Regions from separate parts of the Neobacillus sp. Soil_C_43 genome, predicted to be linked through region 2. Evidence: riboswitches for the same ligand, from Rfam matches in the RefSeq annotation. Region 2 holds a riboswitch; each other region holds the start of a gene.
The links. A riboswitch is a leader RNA that binds a small molecule or an ion and turns the genes downstream of it on or off. The one in region 2 is predicted to bind cyclic di-GMP.
Positions count from the first base shown of each region.

Region 1 (6,269 bases), on a different contig from region 2:
TTGCTTCTTGTTGTTTTTCTTGTGCCTGCTTTACAGCTTCAGTTTGTTTATCTTCCACTTTTTTAACCGCCGCTGTTTCTTGCCCTTTTTTAGCTTCCTCTTTACCAGCTTCTTCTGTCTCTTCAGCTGCCTCCGTACTTACTTCCTCAACGTCGCCAGCTACTTCTTCTTCAACCTTATCCTTTTTCTTGCCTAATTCCTCCTGAAGCTTTTTCTTCTCACGATCAGCCTTCTCAGCAGAAATGCTTCCATCAGTTAATTTTCCTTCAATATCACTCATTTTTTCAGCAAACTTAGAATCTAACTCTTCAAGCCTGCTCATCTTCTTTTGAAGTTTTTCGAAAGTCTTTTGAACGTTTTTCATGATCGCTTGTTGAGCTTTTGGATTTTCAACCTTTTCTAAAGCGAGTAATAGCGCATCTATGTTATTAGCAAGCTTACTTTCTACTACATCTGTATCCTTTTGTTCAGTAGTACCTTCCGTTTCCTCTGAAGACTCTGTAGAATCTGGTAAATTTTCACCAGCAAGCTCCTGCGTGGCAATCGCATCTTTTAAAAGCTGTTCTGCTTCTTCAGTTTTTCCTTCTGCTAGTAGAACATTTGCTTCTTTAATACGTTCAGCTGCAAAATCAGCTAATAATTGAGCTTCCTCATAGTCATCAAAAGTAAACGCAAGGCGAATCTTTTCTGTCATTACTTTAACAAAATAGAAAAAGTCACCAGGGACAAGGGATGGACTTTCTTCTTGAGTTACATCGGTACTTTCATCTGCTGGTGTTTCTTCTGTAACGGCGTCGTCGGTACTTTCAGTCGCTCCATCTGTAGCTGTTCCCTCTGTTGCCTCTTCCTGATCGGCAGGATCCGTAGTTTCATCTGTTACGGTTGAATCGGTTACAGGATCCGTAGTTCCTTGTTGAACTGTATCTCCTGCTGCAGGATCAACCTGAACCTCATTCTCATCCGCAAATGCTTGTCCACCTCCCATAGAGAAAGTGAATCCTGCCGTTAGAACAGTGGTGGCAAGTACATTGCGGAACTTCCTGGTGAATAAAACTTCTTTTTTTGGCATAAAAAAATCCTCCTAAACTAGTTTTGTAAAGGAAGAATGCAGAAATAGCCCAATATAAAAATTGAGTTTTTTCCATTCTTCACTTGGTAGCCCAGCCATCATAGTAAAAATACCGTAGACCTGTGGCTTTGCGTCTCTACTTTTCAATAGATTTGCCTTTTTCAAATGAGAACAAAATAACTCAATTTATTTGTTCAGCATTATTTAATTTAAATATATATTAAAAATAAGGAATTGTATATCTTTTTTACTATGCAAAACATACACTTCCACATGATAGATTGTGAGTAAATCCCTATATTACAGATCTTAATCTGGATCCATCTAATTATATGCAAGAAACAAGGAGTAGCTATTCTCTAGCAAGATTACGGTCAAATCCTCTGAAATCTTCGGCCGCAAAAACAATACCATGACCTTCTATAATTTACCTCCTATTTTCCTGTTTCCTGATTTATACTAATCTCTTCAAAATCATTTAATTTCTCCTTAATATAGTTATATATCCTTTTCATGGGCTGTACTAATGGAGGAATAACAACAACTATGATTGATCCAAGATGTAGCTTTAGCTGAAAATAATGAGAAAGAGCTCTGTGCAGACAGAGCTCTTTCCTGTTAGAATAATTTCTTTAACCGTTATTTTGTTAGCCTCTTTCTCGGTTGATTCCCCATTTTGATCCAAAAACTATTATCATTGTTATCAATAAAAAATCGAATATTAAAAAGCCTCAAAGGTGTCCAAACTTCTCGAAATGAATAATACGGCATACTTATTACCTACTCATCATTAAATTTAGTAAGACTTTTTCCCTATTAAATCTATAATACATAATTTTCAAAAAACAGTATACGAAAATTCCCTTGAATCTTCTTATTCTAGAACAAAATGTCAAGAAATGGACAAATTTCTCCCTTTATGAAAATGAACTCGAGGTTGTTATTGCGACTATTGTTATGTAAGGACCTTAACTAGTCACCATTGCTCTATCCACTCCCAATTCCCTCAATTTAAACAAAATTCATCACTTTCCCCTATATGTTTTACTATTCAAACGTTTAATTGGAACTGCTAGAATCCGCAAGAATAAAGACTTTCTCCTAGATATCAGATAAAAACTTTGTCGCAGATATAACAGAACTCCCCCCTATCCTTCCCTTAAAAAGAACAATTTTCATGAGAAATGCCTTCTTTCGTCTCTCTACCCCCTTATTCGATACTAATCAGACGATTAATTAACACAGGGGTAAAACCAACTAAATAAAGGACTCTTGGTATAAAATCATTGAGAAGAATGTCGAGGTCTGAAAGCTTCTTTTATGGAAAGGTACTTAATGGAGTGACTGAACCTCTGTCTCCCAGCTTGAAGTCGATCACCCTTACTAACAAAATTGACATAATATCTTCCACAAAGAGATTGATTTATAATAAAAAAGGCCTAATTTGAAAAAATTGTAAAATACTTTCGGACCATATATAATAGTTAAATTAATATACTTCTTGGGGGATTTATCTGATGAAAACTGAAAAAAAGAAGAGAAAATGGCTTAAGGTAACGGGAATTATCTTACTAATTCTCTTTATCGGTGTTGGAGTTTACGCTTATTCTGTCTATCACTCTCTTAAAAATGCGGTAGAAACCATGCACCAACCAATTGAGCGTAAACAATCGGAAAAACGTCAGGAGCCTGTTGAGTTATCGAAGAAGGATCCTTTCTCTGTATTAATGTTAGGAGTAGATGAACGCAAAGGTGATCGTGGTCGTTCAGACTCGATTATTGTGTTAACTGTTAATCCGAACAATCATTCTGTTAAGATGCTAAGTATTCCACGTGATACTAGAACGGAGATCGTTGGAAAAGGGAAAGAGGATAAGATTAACCATGCGTATGCCTTTGGTGGAGTTCCAATGGCCATGGATACAGTAGAAAACTTCCTTGATATCCCAATTGATTATTATGTACAAATTAATATGGAAGGTTTTAAAGATATTGTCGATGCGGTTGGAGGAGTAACCGTTCAAAATGATTTACAATTTACTTCTGGTGGATATGAGTTTCCTAAAGGTGAATTAAAGTTAAATGGTGCGAAAGCATTAAGCTATTCAAGAATGAGACATGAGGATCCAAGAGGTGACTTTGGTCGACAAATGCGACAACGCCAAATTATTCAAGCAGTAATAAAGGAAGGCGCAAGCTTGTCGAGCTTAACTAATTATTCAAATATATTCAAAGCACTTGGGAACAATGTAAAAACAAATCTTACTTTTGAACAAATGTTAAATATCCAAAAGTATTATAAAGACGCAGCAAAAGACATTCAGCAAATGGAAATAAAGGAACAAGGAACTAAAATCAATAAAATTTATTATGGAATTGTATCTACAGAGGAAAAACAGCGAGTACAGAGTGTTTTGAAGAAACAATTAGAGATAGAATAATAAATCACAGGAATAAACCACAGGGGCGGTTCTCGTGGCACAAAAAAATCTTTGATGAAGAAAAAAGCAGCAGATCCGTCCCCTTGGTCTCCGGTCTCCGAGGATTTCTCCTTTTCTACAGGAATACTTTTATGTATAATGGAAATATAATAAATAAGAGAAGTGCGCTAACACTTCTCCCAGCAACCTCAACCGTCAGGGTGGTGGTTGTCAAAAAGCTTATTGTTTGTCTTGAGAACCACCCTTTTGCTTACGACGGCGTAGGGCGGTTTTCTTGTTTTCTAGAACGTTTTTCCGAAAGAAATAAGCGCTCAATTCACGCACAACTCCCTTCAGAACTTCTCTTAGAATTTCAAGAAATGTTTCCATGATTATCACCTCCTTTCCTAAAACAGAAAGAAGATTAACAACCAACCACCCCAACAATATTCAGCTGCAATTTCATTCTATCACTATCCACAACTCTAAAAACCTATCAATCTTCGACAAAATTCGAGGCGAAACCACTGGGACAGTTCTTGTGGCACAAAAAAATCTTTGATGAAGAAAAAAGCCAGCAGAACCGTCCCCCTGACAACCTTCCCCTGGAAACCTTTGGCAATTTATCTTTTAATCCCTTTTACCGTTAAGCACTCTTCTTCCGGCTTCATTTTCACCTGTTTCCATGTTTTTTCACCAACTTTACGAAATTGAGCGATTTCGATGTCTGTTCCATTTGTTAGTGTAAAGAATATAAAATGATAATCAAAGCCATCGGTACCGTGAAAATAAATATGCTTAACATACCCATTTTTTATCGTTGGGTATCTTTTCTGTATCAACTTGCACCAATATCCATATTTAATATCAATAACTGCTTCTGCATCATGCTGCCAAAGATGGTACGGTGCGCATAGAAAATCCTCCGGAAACTGCTGCAAATCTGCAATCCGATACCCTTCTTGTCCGTGAACAAGCTGAATAAATCCGTAAGAATAACCAAAATACTCCGCACTTTTACCCTTAAACCCTTCAATTGTTTCAATCTCATAAAAAAAACGTATACCTCGTTTTCCATCAGGCACCCGACAAAGCTTGATCAAACTCGTATGCCCAATCCCAGCAAACGAACGAAAATAGTCTTCATAGGTTAACGTTTTTTGATATTCCTTAGATAAAAAATTGTAAGCCAGTGGAAATGGAGTCCGTGCATGACCAACCGTTCCGCAGCTTCGCCCTCCCAAGTTTTCAGCTTCACGCAAAATACTAAAATAATTGAGAAGAGTATCTTCAGGGGTTTTAGTCCATTCTGCTGGTATCTGAATTTGGTCGTGTGCTTTTTCAACATACGGTTGCAAGAACTCCGAAGTGGTAAATCTTAAATTTAAAGCCAGTAAACTAGATGGACGAAAATATTTCTGATGATAGGTAGCTGGGTCCACTTGATTCCGTAGTAACACATTCATCACCCCACCTTCAGTTTATGGCCATATGAATATTAGGTGAATGACCCATGTATCTCTTCTCATCATCACTTCCACAAAGGGACGGCTCCCCTGGCTCATATAAATTTCTTGAAGAAAAAAGCCTCCAGAACCGTCCCCACGGTCCAAATTCATATCAAAACGGTTCAAATTTGCAAAAATCAGCATCAAATTTGTTTTTTGAGGCCAAAAGAGACTCTTTTCCTTCTCTTTTCCCTTTCAAAAATGAAAAAGCTCTATTCGATTAAAGCCTTTATTCTCGGTATCTTTAAGCTACCTAGGAATAAATTGGAAGCATGCTGTCCCGAAAGGATCCAGCAATGGATAGCTTTAATCAGTTAGTCGAGCAGTATAACCCCATGATTCATAAAATCATGCACTCTCTTCATCTTTACCGTAACCAGGATGAATTCTATCAAGCAGCATTAATTGCCCTCTGGGAGGCAGACAATCGCTTTAACCCAGAAAAAGGAAGCTTCACCAACTATGCGTACACCTATATTAAAGGGAAACTCCTAATGGAGCTGACCCAAAAAAATAAGGATGAGACAATGGTCACTTATCCCAAAGAAGAGTATTGGGAAACCGTACAAGACCAAAATCCTGACACCCCTTTTGATGCTGAGATTCTGCTTTCATATTGCCATGGACTGACAGAAAAAGAAACAAAATGGGTGGTGGGTGTCATCCTCCACGATCAAACCATGAAGGATCTGGCGGTTCAAGAAAACGTGTCTGTTTCAGCCGTGAAGCAATGGAAGATAGGGGCATTACAGAAATTAAGAAATATGCCTCTGAACTAAACCATCCTTTCTTTGGAAACAGTCGGTGACAATCCGGGGCGTGACTGGCGCGGGAAAGTATGGGGGACTGACCCAATTCGACAATAAATGTGTAAATTATCCAAATTTTTTTAAAAAAAGGTATTGAAAAATAGTAATTGGTATCTATACGCATACCACTTACGAAAATTTATTATGTTAGTTTTTCCTTATAGTCCACAAGATTGGGTGGTAGAGAGAGCTATGGGAAAAAAAGCGTATGTTAAAATTTATGATTTAATGGATAAGACTGGTTTGTCGCTTAGAGAAATCGGGCGAAGAGCGGATATCGGACATTCAGCATTAAGTGCAATGGGCCAAGAAAAAAGAGAGTTTGTTTACCTTGAGCACTTAAATCGCATTGCCGATACGTTCGATATATCAGATATGCGTGAAATCCTTGATTTTAAAGAAACAGATGATGATTAGTAATACATTTTCTCCCGTGTTTCTCATTTCCAACTCGGTACATGGG
Region 1 is NZ_JBDGJV010000016.1:83,009-89,277, reverse strand. Features, by position in the region: gene AC3A54_RS19475 (DUF5667 domain-containing protein) at 1-1,069, opposite strand, end outside; cyclic di-GMP riboswitch class I at 1,152-1,236, opposite strand; gene tagU (polyisoprenyl-teichoic acid--peptidoglycan teichoic acid transferase TagU) at 2,587-3,510, shown strand; gene AC3A54_RS19465 (hypothetical protein) at 3,730-3,879, opposite strand; gene AC3A54_RS19460 (hypothetical protein) at 4,113-4,955, opposite strand; gene AC3A54_RS19455 (sigma-70 family RNA polymerase sigma factor) at 5,270-5,776, shown strand; gene AC3A54_RS19450 (helix-turn-helix domain-containing protein) at 5,999-6,223, shown strand.
Region 1: another riboswitch for cyclic di-GMP. It lies ahead of AC3A54_RS19475 (DUF5667 domain-containing protein); the one in region 2 lies ahead of AC3A54_RS15860 (anti-repressor SinI family protein).

Region 2 (4,915 bases):
TCATGATGATGACCTATTTTCTTTTTACACAATTATATGGACTTAATCTCCCCAGAAGGCAATACGGTCGCATAGACCCCGTCTAAGCGACCAAAATCAATCTCCAGAAGGCAATACGGTCGCATAGACCTCGTCTAAGCGACCAAACCCCTTCTCCAGAAGGCAGTACGGTCGCATAGACCTCGTCTAAGCGACCTAATTCATTTCCACCAGGCAATTAAGGCTCTTAGAAAAGGAAAACCGGTCCTTAGAAGAGTTCTACGAGCCCCAAGAGGTAATGGAAATGGCGAACCGGTAACGTGGGTCATTCTCGTTCAATACAAATTAATAAAGCTAACAAAAAAAGCTGGTGGAAGTGAGCATCATACACTTTTCACCAGCTTTATTTTATTTCTCCCCCTGGAGACTCTCCTGTCGAGGCATCTTCTTGTTTGTCCGGTTTGCACATACGATCGAGTAGAAAACCAGCAAACACCATAAACGCAATCGGAATTGAATAATTTAAAACATGAATCACAGTCATAGCATCAAACACCACCTTTTATTTTGAATATTAATAATATTTAGTATATTTATATGTTGTTTATATTATATGTTATCTGTCACATTTTAGACAAATTTCATTAACATAAATCCTTGTTGTTCAGCCGTCCCTTCAAATAGCAAAATGTTTTTCTATTTTTTAACAGGATTTTCAAGATTCGTATCGTAATAGTTATATGAGTAGGGAATATTATGAAATTTTGACTTGCTTAACAAAGGACCTTAAGGAGTGGATGCTAACAATGAACAAACAGGAAGCAATCATTTTTGATATTCTCTGTATTGGTGGAGCGAATGTAGACCGTAAAATTCAGGCGCTTAAACAGTTGGAGTATGGAACATCAAACCCAGCCATAAGCTCATTGTCACGGGGCGGAGTCGCAAGAAATATAGCAGAAAACTCAGGCCGGATAGGTCTCAAAACATCTCTGTTTGCTTATGTTGGCTCAGATCCTGAAGGAGAATGGCTACTAGAAAACACTAAAGACTTTGTGGAAGTAAGTCCTACACAAATCATACAAGGAAAATCTACCGGCACTTATACTGCCGTACTTGATCCATTAGGTGAAATGGAAATCGCACTAGCTGACATGGCTATATATGATGAAGTGAAAGAATCCATTTTTGAAGATATATGGACGTATATTGAACAATCAAAAATGATTTTATTAGACACAAACTTTCCAAAAACCATCATTCAACAAGTAATTACTGACTGTAAAAACTTCATGAAGCCTATTTGTATTGCTACAGTTTCCGCTCCGAAAACAGAAAAGCTTCCAGCATCCCTTGAGGGTGTAACCTGGCTAGTGGCCAACCATAAAGAGGCAGAGGCGTTATCCAACCTAGAAATCAAATCAGAAGGTGACTTCTACCAAGCAGCTGAAGTCATTTTGAAAAAAGGTGTGGAGAAAGTAGTTATTACTCGAGGTGAGAAGGGATTAATTTATTATACAAAGGCTGGCGAAGCGGGGGCTTTACTACCTCCGACTGTTCCGATTGTAGATGTAACGGGGGCTGGCGACTCACTCATTGCCGGAATTTTATTTGGCTATCTTAAGGGGCTGAATACCGAAGATTCATGTAAAATTGGTCTTTCCTGTTCATTGATTACCATAAATTCAAATGAAACGGTAAATCCCAAATTAAACCAGCAAACCTTACTTGAAACGTATCAGAAATACTTCAGTAAAGGGGTCACCAAGCGATGAACCAAGAATACCTGTCCTTTTCTGAGGAAGTACTTAAAGCCAAAAGAAAAGGTAAGCCCATTGTTGCACTTGAATCGACGATTATTTCACATGGGATGCCGTACCCTCAGAATGTAGAGACTGCAAGAGAAGTAGAAGAAATTATCCGGCAGAATGGGGCTGTACCAGCTACCATTGCCATCATTAATGGGAAAATCAAGATTGGTTTATCTGAAGAGGATTTAGAATTTTTAGGCACTAGTAAGGAAATCATGAAAGCAAGCCGGCGGGACCTCCCCTACTTAATCGCAGCACAAAAACATGGGGCCACAACGGTAGCAGCGACCATGATTTGTGCACAAATGGGTGGTATTAACGTGTTTGTGACAGGTGGTATTGGCGGTGTTCACCGCGGGGCAGAAGTAACAATGGATATTTCAGCTGACTTACAGGAATTAGCAAAAACAAATGTAGCAGTCGTTTGTGCTGGAGCAAAATCAATTCTTGATTTAGGGTTAACGTTGGAGTATTTAGAAACCAACGGAGTGCCCGTCATTGGTTATCAAACAGAGATTCTGCCAGCTTTTTATACGAGAACAAGTCCATATAAAGTGAATTTCCGAGTGGATTCCCCAGAAGAAGCGTCAGCATTAATGAAGGCTAAATGGGATTTAGGGTTACAAGGTGGGATCGTCATTGCCAATCCGATACCAGAACCCTATGCTATGGATGAAACTGTAATCAATAAGGTTATAGAACTTGCTTTAAACGAGGCCAAAAGTAGGGACATACATGGTAAAGAGGTCACACCTTTTCTCTTAAGCAGAGTAAAAGAGCTAACAGAAGGGTCAAGCCTAGAAGCAAATATTGCACTAGTGAAACATAATGCCAAAATAGGTGCTCTTATAGCAGCAGTAAAAGGCGATAAATAAGCATACATTTTAAAGGGAGGATTTGACCTAATTTCCTTCCTTTTTTAATTTCCTCTCCTAAAAATGGTAGTAAAAGGAATTTTTTGTAGAAAAATAGGATAATTTGTGTATAAAAATAGTTCGAAAATTATAAAAAAAAGACAAAAAACAACAACCTATTATAAAAGGACTAGATATAATGAACATATCATTTAGTATTAAGTCATTTTACCTAAACAAATAGTAGAAAAATGAAAAAATGTAATACTTAAGTTGCAGTCGAAACAGAAAAGGGCAAACCTGTTGAAAAGTAGGGACGCAAAGCCGAGGATCTAAGGCAGGCATTTCATGCTATGATGGCCGGGTTACCTGGAATACTATGTGTATTTTAGGGGGAGAAAAAATGATAATTGCAGAGAGAGACGTGGATGTAATTGATCAGGAATGGATGGCGCTCATATTAGAAGCAAAGGAACTTGGCTTATCTATTACAGATGTTCGTGAATTCCTTCTCCAAGATGGTCAAAAGAACTAACTTGGTACATATTAAAAAAGCATTCTACAGAAGAGGTTTCTTTTGTAGAATGCTTTTCTTCTTTATAGAAAAAAATTATTCGTTACTACTATTTTGATTTATTCTCCACTTATTAAATTCCAGGAAGTCACGAAATTGCTCTTTTGAAACACCAGATCCCATTGCTTCTTTAACTAAATTCATCCATTCACTGTCTAACTCATCCTTATTAATTTGCTCATGGATAAAATGTTCAACGGGTAAATTTAATACGGCTGCAATTTTCTCAAGAAATTGTATAGATGGATTTTTTTGCAGGTTTCTTTCAAGAGAGCTTAAATAAGACTTAGCGACGCCAGCTTGCTCTGCAAGTTCGGAAAGAGACATCCTCTTTTCTAAGCGAAATTTTTTTACGCGGTCACCAATCATTCCATTCACACACCTATTAAACATATTTATATGTTAATTCTACCAAAAAGAATGAAAAAGTACCATATTAAGAACAAAGGAATATGACAAAATAGTGAATATAATAAAATGATTATCCAAAAAAGCCCAATAATAACAAGTTCTTTTGAAAAATTGGCGGATTCGAGTTACTATTAATAGTGTTTCCAAAAGAGAATATAGTTTAATGCGAACCGTAAAGCATACTATACATAAAAATATTCAAAAAGGCAGGGAAAAGAATGATTGTCCTGAAATCACAACGTGAAATTGAAGCGATGAAAAAGGCTGGAGAAATCCTTGCGGCCTGTCATAAAGAAATTGCTAAATTAATTAAGCCAGGTGTAACTACTTGGGAAATTGACCAGTTTGTCAATAAATTCTTAAGCGAACACAAGGCCACACCCGAGCAAAAGGGATATAAAGGCTATGAATATGCAACATGCGCAAGTATCAATGATGAAATATGTCATGGCTTTCCAAGAAAAGAGCCCTTAAAAGAAGGAGATATTGTTACGATTGATATGGTAGTCAATTATAATGGTGCCTTAGCTGATTCTGCGTGGTCTTATGCGGTAGGAAATATTTCGAAAGAAACAGAGCATTTATTAAAAGTGACAAAGGAAGCATTATATAAAGGTATTGAGCAAGCGGTTGTAGGCAATCGAATCGGTGATATTGGTCATGCGATCCAAACCTATGTGGAAAGTGAAGGTTTATCGGTTGTAAGAGACTTTATTGGACACGGCATTGGTGCTGTGATTCATGAGAAACCGGATGTTCCTCATTATGGGCTGCCAGGAAAAGGGGCAAGAATTAAAGAGGGAATGGTCTTTACGATTGAGCCGATGGTAAATATCGGTCACTATCAAACGAAGATGGATACAAATGGCTGGACCGCCAGAACTGTAGACGGGAAATATTCAGCACAATATGAGCACACACTTGCCGTTTCTAAGAATGGCCCTGTCATCTTAACAGAGCAAAAATAAATGAGGTTGACTCCAAGGAGTCAACCTCTATTTATTATTTTTTTCGCAGACTTCCTAATTCTTCTACTAAAGCCTGCATTTCATTCGGACTGAAGGAGTTCTTTTTTTGTACCATTTCATAAATCTCTTTTAATTCTTCGTACATTTCTTCATCAAAGTGAGAAGGTTTAATAGCCCCTAGGTTTAATACCCTAAGCTTTTCTTTTATTTGTTCAATCATATATTCCACGTTTTCAATCGATTTTTCTGATAGATTCATTTCGGTCACCCTTTCCGAATTCATATATCTCATCTTTTCATGTTAAAAATGATCTGTCA
Region 2 is NZ_JBDGJV010000011.1:167,530-172,444, reverse strand. Features, by position in the region: gene AC3A54_RS15875 (hypothetical protein) at 383-523, opposite strand; gene AC3A54_RS15870 (carbohydrate kinase family protein) at 786-1,754, shown strand; gene AC3A54_RS15865 (pseudouridine-5'-phosphate glycosidase) at 1,751-2,665, shown strand; cyclic di-GMP riboswitch class I at 2,928-3,017, shown strand; gene AC3A54_RS15860 (anti-repressor SinI family protein) at 3,048-3,179, shown strand; gene AC3A54_RS15855 (helix-turn-helix domain-containing protein) at 3,255-3,587, opposite strand; gene map (type I methionyl aminopeptidase) at 3,848-4,597, shown strand; gene AC3A54_RS15845 (DUF1128 domain-containing protein) at 4,632-4,856, opposite strand.

Region 3 (6,269 bases), on a different contig from region 2:
ATCACTTCAGCTACTTGATTTTGCATCGCTTCACGTTCAAGAATATCGTACTGTCTGTCAGTTGCTCCAAAAGAAAGATTTTGACCAAAAATATCGTAGTTAATTTTGTTGTCTTTTGGATACCCTTGAGAGGCAAGACTAACTAATAGATCTGGTGCATCTTTTTTTGGCACTTCTATACTTGTTCCCGTGTCGGAAAGTTTATACTCTGTGTAGCCTTCCTTGTCCAATTCTGCTTTTATGTCTCCAACTTCCCTTTGGGATAATTGACCTGTGTATAATGGTACATATTGAGGTCGTGACGCAAAGAAGATAAAGGTAGAAAGGGCAACTAAAAGAAATAAAAATGTCCCTATGATGAGTCCTTTTTGTTTTGAACTTTTGGAGTTCCACCAACTGCCAAATAGCTCTCCTGTATGTTTAAGTTGATCTATCCATGATCGATTCATTTCTCACCCTGCCTAGCTTTCTATCATTCTTTAAAATTGCATCCGCATCATTTCTTGGTAAGCCTCTACTGCCTTGTCCCTAATAGTAACGGTTAGTTCTAAAGCAACCTTCGCCTTTTGTGATGCAATGGTTACATCATGTATATTATCAATTTCCCCTGCCGCAGCTTTGACGGTTAAATCAGAGGCTTGCTTTACTGTTGTATCGACGTTTTCCAGGTACCCTTTAAGTACGCCCGAAAACGTGTTTGGAGTCGAACTTGATTCCACATTTTGAATAGGATTTTGATTAATTTTGATTAGTCCACTATTTATACCAGAAACGTTCATTTATGTTTCCCCCTAACGGCCTATTTCTAAAGCCTTTAACATCATTGATTTTCCAGTATTAAATGAAGTGACATTCGCTTCATATGCTCTTGAGGCAGCCAATAAATCTATCATTTCCTTTGAAAGGTCAACATTTGGCATCATGACATAGCCATCCGCATTCGCATCAGGATTTGATGGGTCAAAAACCATTTTGAATGGTGTCTTTTCATTAACTATGCCTGAAACTCTAACTCCTTGGAGTTGGGATTGTGATTGTTTTTCCATTGCCCCTTGTAAAACTTGATTAAATGATTTCTCTCTTGGTTCCATCATCACCATTTTTCGTCGGTAGGGTTCCCATTTTCCATTTACAAAAGTTCCTCTTGTCGATTCTGCATTCGCAATATTGGAAGAGACAACATCCATTCGTAGACGTTGTGCGGTCAAGGCAGATGCACTAATATTTAACGAATCGAACATGTTCTTTAACTCCTTCCTTTAATCGCTATTGATAATTGTTGAAATTCACTGTTAATTTGTTCCGTAAGTGTATAATACCAGAGTGAATTTTTTCCCATGCGAGTCATTTCTTCATCAATATCTACGTTGTTCCCGCTGTTTTGCATGACGGTGTTCGTATTCTCAACAACGCTTGGTGAAGGAATAATGGATGGTCTTCCAATGACCAAATGGCGGGCATCGGAACGATTTCCTTCAAAATTTGTTTGATTAGTTAAGTGTTTTTTCAATATATCCTCAAAAACTACTTGTTTGGCTTTATATCCAGGTGTTTCAGCATTTGATATATTATTAGAAATCACCTGTTGGCGTAAACTAGAAGCATCTAATGCCTTTTGTAGGAGGTTAATATTAGTCAACTTTCTCCTCCTCCTTTCCACCTATAAAACTTTGACATTTTTCGATAAATATCAACAAAATTATTAACATTCAATCATCAATATACTATAAAAAAGGTATTTAAATCTACACTTTTTTTACATAGTAAAAGTGTGTTATAGGAACATTATTTGAATATCAAGCTTTTAACTGGCCAAAAAACTTACTCACGCCTGTAACCCAATGATTATTCAGATTAGTAGGGTCATTCTCTGCACCAACAGGGGCATATTTTCCAGCAATTTTAGTTATGCTTGTTAGCCCCATTCCAAGATAATTCTTACTTATATTTCGAGCCATATCCATAATGCTTTCTTCAATAGAGGAATAGGATCTTAACCCATTTTTCCCCATCATTCCAGCGATGTTATTTTTAACATTGGCTGCTTTTGATGTTCCATTACCCGTTTCATGTTGAGCAATCGCTGCCAATAATGCTGGATCAACATTATATCTTTGTCCAGCTTGAATAAATGTTTGTCCCATCCCTTGCAATTTTCCGCCAAGCCCTTGATTAATTTTTTCAGCACTTATGGATTGAAATCGTAAAGATTCTCCTGAGTTAGCCGCAAACGAATCCATTCCCATATTTGAATTTTCATTGGTAAAGGTCATGTTTTCTATAAAGGAAGGAAACGTGGGTTGGATGGAAGATGGTGCATCGCCATTCATCATTTCATTTAAAACCGATGTAAAAAGGTTTGCAAATTCAGAATTAGTCGTCCCCATTTGTGAAGTTAATTTTTCATTACGGGACAATGTACTAGTTAACATAGTTTTGGTAAACCAATCATCACCTATTTTCAATGGAAAGCTCCTTTCTTCTTCATTTTTATATTCTGCTAAGTCCATAGCGAAAAAGAAGCGTGACTACGATTAATGCATCCGTGGTCACGCACAAGTATGTGTCAAACTTGACAACATTTTAAATACGATTGCATTAAATTGCACCTTCTAAAATCTTGCTTACATCACCTAAACATTCTTCCGTAAGCATTGAAATGCATGTTAGCTGACCATTTTCAATTTTCCCTTCAACTAGGACAATCGTATTGGTATCATGTTCTTGTTTCATTGCCAGAATTTGTTTCCCCATATAAACTACATTTTTCACAATAAAGTAGGACCGATTGATTGGGTATCCAAGCGTTATTTTAATTGGATGCTTGAAAAATGGTTTCTTCTTTTTAAATTCCATTAAATTTAAAATCTTACTATTAGCACGTTCGTCTGTTTTAATTTGTTGCAGGAACATTCTTTTTTCCTCTCCTTAACTGAATGTTAAAGAATATAAAAATAACCCCGCCTTTTTGAAGGGGGGTTAACAGACAAAAATATCTTTCAGTTGGGTATAGAAGTCCTATACCTTTGTAGACATTTTATACCTAGGTAAAACACCCTATCTTTTGGCAGCTGGCTGGCATAGTGATTTTCTCCTTAGCCCCTTTAGCTTTGCGCCACTGATTTTCATCAGTTTTGCCTTGATCGAGATTCAATGTTTTTAGTATCTAAATAATCTCTAATCAAATAATAGAATGTTTTAACAATATCGAATATCCGACCATTTTCCCATTTTTGTCGAATCTACTGGGTATTTAGTCCTAAATTATAGAATATTACGTAGATTTATTAAGAATCATGTCATAAATTGTCATTTATTCAAATTTTTATGACTCGATCTATGACTTTTTTACCTTTTAGAATCTAAAAAAATTCCATTTGTTTGCTTACTATAAGTCCTATATTGTTGAGAGACAAGTTTTTGCTTCTTTTGCTGATTAATAAGGTTTTTTGTTTCTTTGAGATTTTCATCTAATAGAGGTGCCATTTGTTGATCTAACAAGTAAGTGTCTTTTAACAATTGCTGCTCATTTGAAGTATATACATAATTCTTTTCGTGGTTTTTTTGCGCATCCACTCTACTCATTAATGCCTGTCTGTCATTAAGTAGTTTTTCAAATTCCTCATAATTTTCTTCTTTTAAGGAACTGCACATCTCTAGTGTTACTTCATAAATACTTTTTAGTATTTCTTCCATTTTTATCTCAGACCTTAGCTTTTTATTTTGGCTTGTTTCATTGCAGTTGACCAGGTATCCGATAATTCGACAGCGAATCCTTCAACTTCATCTAGTATTTCCGAATTCTTATTAAGATTCGCTTCGATTAACCGGGATTTCATATAATCATACATAGTAAGTAATTGTTCCGCTACACTATATTCTTTTTTTAAGGTTATCATTAATTCACTTAAAATATCCTGTGCTCTTAAATTATAGTTATTGCTATCTTCAAAGTTGTTATTTTTTAGAGCTGATTTAGATAATCGAATAAATTTGACTACTCCTTGATATAACAAGAAGGTAAGATCTTCTGGTCTTGAAGTTGTGACAGCTTGTTTTTGATAAGTTTGATAAGGATTATTTAGACCCATAATTATTTCTCCTTTTTCATTCACACATTTTCGTCTATAAAAGATTATCGGATAAACTATGTAATAGTTAAGTTCTTTGAAAAAAAACATAACAAAAAATATAAATAAAAGGGTCTGTTAAACTTGCCTGTTGATTTCCGCTTAAGGCACAAGCGGTCCGTGGGTGTTTCGGCGAGCCTCCTCGGCCAAAAAAGCGCTTGCGGGGTCTCCCCTGAACCATACTCCCACAGGAGTCTTCGTGCCTTCCGCTTCAATCAACAGGGTGTATAAATCAACACTGTTCTTTAACACAGCCAAATAAAAAAAAGATAGTCCAATTCAAAATGGAGTATCTTTTTTTTATTTGCTTAGCTGCCGACCTGGAGAACAATTCCAAACCCATCAATAAGATAGTTAAGTCTTTGATTATACGATTTGAGGTTTTGAATTTTAGCTGCATCCCCCAATTTATTAAATGCAGTAATTTCTCTAGCAAGCTTAGAAACTTCTAACTGTAATTCGTCATTTCGTTTTTTCTCTTGTCTTAGTTGCTGTTCCCTCTTAACTAGCTTTTCCTTAAGGGCTTCTTTTTCATGATTGATTGTCGATTTCATTGTCTCAACTTGTTGAACAGCTTCCTGGTTTTGAAGTGCCATATTGGTTAATTGGTATAACCCTCTCAACATTTCATTTAGGTTTAGACCGGGAAGTTGTTGTACGTTCGTAATAAGCCCTGACAAAATATCTAGCAAATCAGTATTCTGTTCAGTATTTTGATAGGTAGCTTGAGGAACTGTAGGTACCTCGTTAATTGCTTCAATTGAGATTACCGGTACGTTATTTTCGTTAATCGTTGTAAATTGAAGGGCATTTTGATTTAATTTTGACTCTTTTTCATTCGACTTTAATGTGGAATAATATTTATAGTTTACAGATTGATAGCCTCGGTTCAGCAGTTGTGCTGCCTCCTCTAATATCTCCGTAATATTCAGTGCACCCTCTTCTTGCCGGTCTTTAATATATTGAAACATAAAGGTAATTTCATTTTTGGTCCATTTACGATTCGTCTTTTTTGAATCCAAATTATTTTGATTATTTTCATTCATATTAAACATCATCAAATTGTTAAAATAATAAACTAATGATCCAGAAGTCAAATTGTTTTTATTCTCCAAGTCATGAATGAAAGACTCTTCTGATTGTCCTAATTCCTGATTCGCAAATGCCTCTTTCAGCTCAGATAGTGCGGATTTTAAACTCATAAGAATACCTCCTACATGATTATTAGAAATGAACGATTGGTACAAAAGCAATAATCTTAAACAACAATAATACAAGCATCAAAATCATTTGTCATTTCAAACGCACTTTCGTTATCATTCTCTTACTATATGTATTCGATCTTATGAATTTTTTATGGGTGTCGTTCAATCAAAAAAATCTATTACTAGTATTTACATGAACATGTTAATTATATAAAATTTGTAATTATCTGTAAACAACTTATTTAAATATTAATAGAGGCTTTTTTAGTAGAAAACAACAAAAAAGCCTCTCTTTTTAAATGAAGAAGGCTTTTTTTATAGGCTGTGTAAAATTGACTATTGATTTCCGCTCCAGTCACTTCGCTTTCCGTGGGCGTTTCGGGGAGCCTCCTCGGCGTTTCCGCCTGCGGGGTCTCCCCTGAACCGTACTCCCACAGGAGTCTTCGTGCCTTCCGCTCCAATCAACAGGGTATACAAATCAACATTATTCTTTAAAGCAGCCTTTTTATAAACAAATATTATCGTTCCTTTAAGCGGATTTGTCTTTGTTTTTCAAAACAATGCTGGATAATTTTCATTTGATCAGGTCGTTTGATTGAAGTGAATTCTAGAGCTACATATCTTCTTTCGATCTCTCTCATCAAACTACTTCGAATTACTTTTCCTTGAATTGGGACTTGTACTAGTTCCTTACTCCGTAAATCTGGAACGAATAAGGTACCAGCAATTTCTTCACCCTCATGAAATTGAGAATCTAGTTTACATGAAAATAGTACTCCGCCAGCACTAATATTGATGGTATGTAGTTCACTCCCGTCAATCAATAAACGTAAATTTGAATTCACTCGTACATTTTCTCTATGTTGGATTTTGATAATCTCATTTTCATTCGGCTTCGCTAGGCGGAGCAGTGGGATGGTATCTCTAGTTCTGC
Region 3 is NZ_JBDGJV010000003.1:68,416-74,684, forward strand. Features, by position in the region: gene fliF (flagellar basal-body MS-ring/collar protein FliF) at 1-449, opposite strand, end outside; gene fliE (flagellar hook-basal body complex protein FliE) at 480-779, opposite strand; gene flgC (flagellar basal body rod protein FlgC) at 792-1,241, opposite strand; gene flgB (flagellar basal body rod protein FlgB) at 1,247-1,639, opposite strand; gene AC3A54_RS06655 (glucosaminidase domain-containing protein) at 1,797-2,465, opposite strand; gene AC3A54_RS06660 (hypothetical protein) at 2,599-2,913, opposite strand; cyclic di-GMP riboswitch class I at 3,064-3,149, opposite strand; gene fliT (flagellar protein FliT) at 3,349-3,696, opposite strand; gene fliS (flagellar export chaperone FliS) at 3,711-4,091, opposite strand; gene AC3A54_RS06675 (hypothetical protein) at 4,439-5,332, opposite strand; gene AC3A54_RS06680 (flagellar brake protein) at 5,854-6,269, opposite strand, start outside.
Region 3: another riboswitch for cyclic di-GMP. It lies ahead of AC3A54_RS06660 (hypothetical protein); the one in region 2 lies ahead of AC3A54_RS15860 (anti-repressor SinI family protein).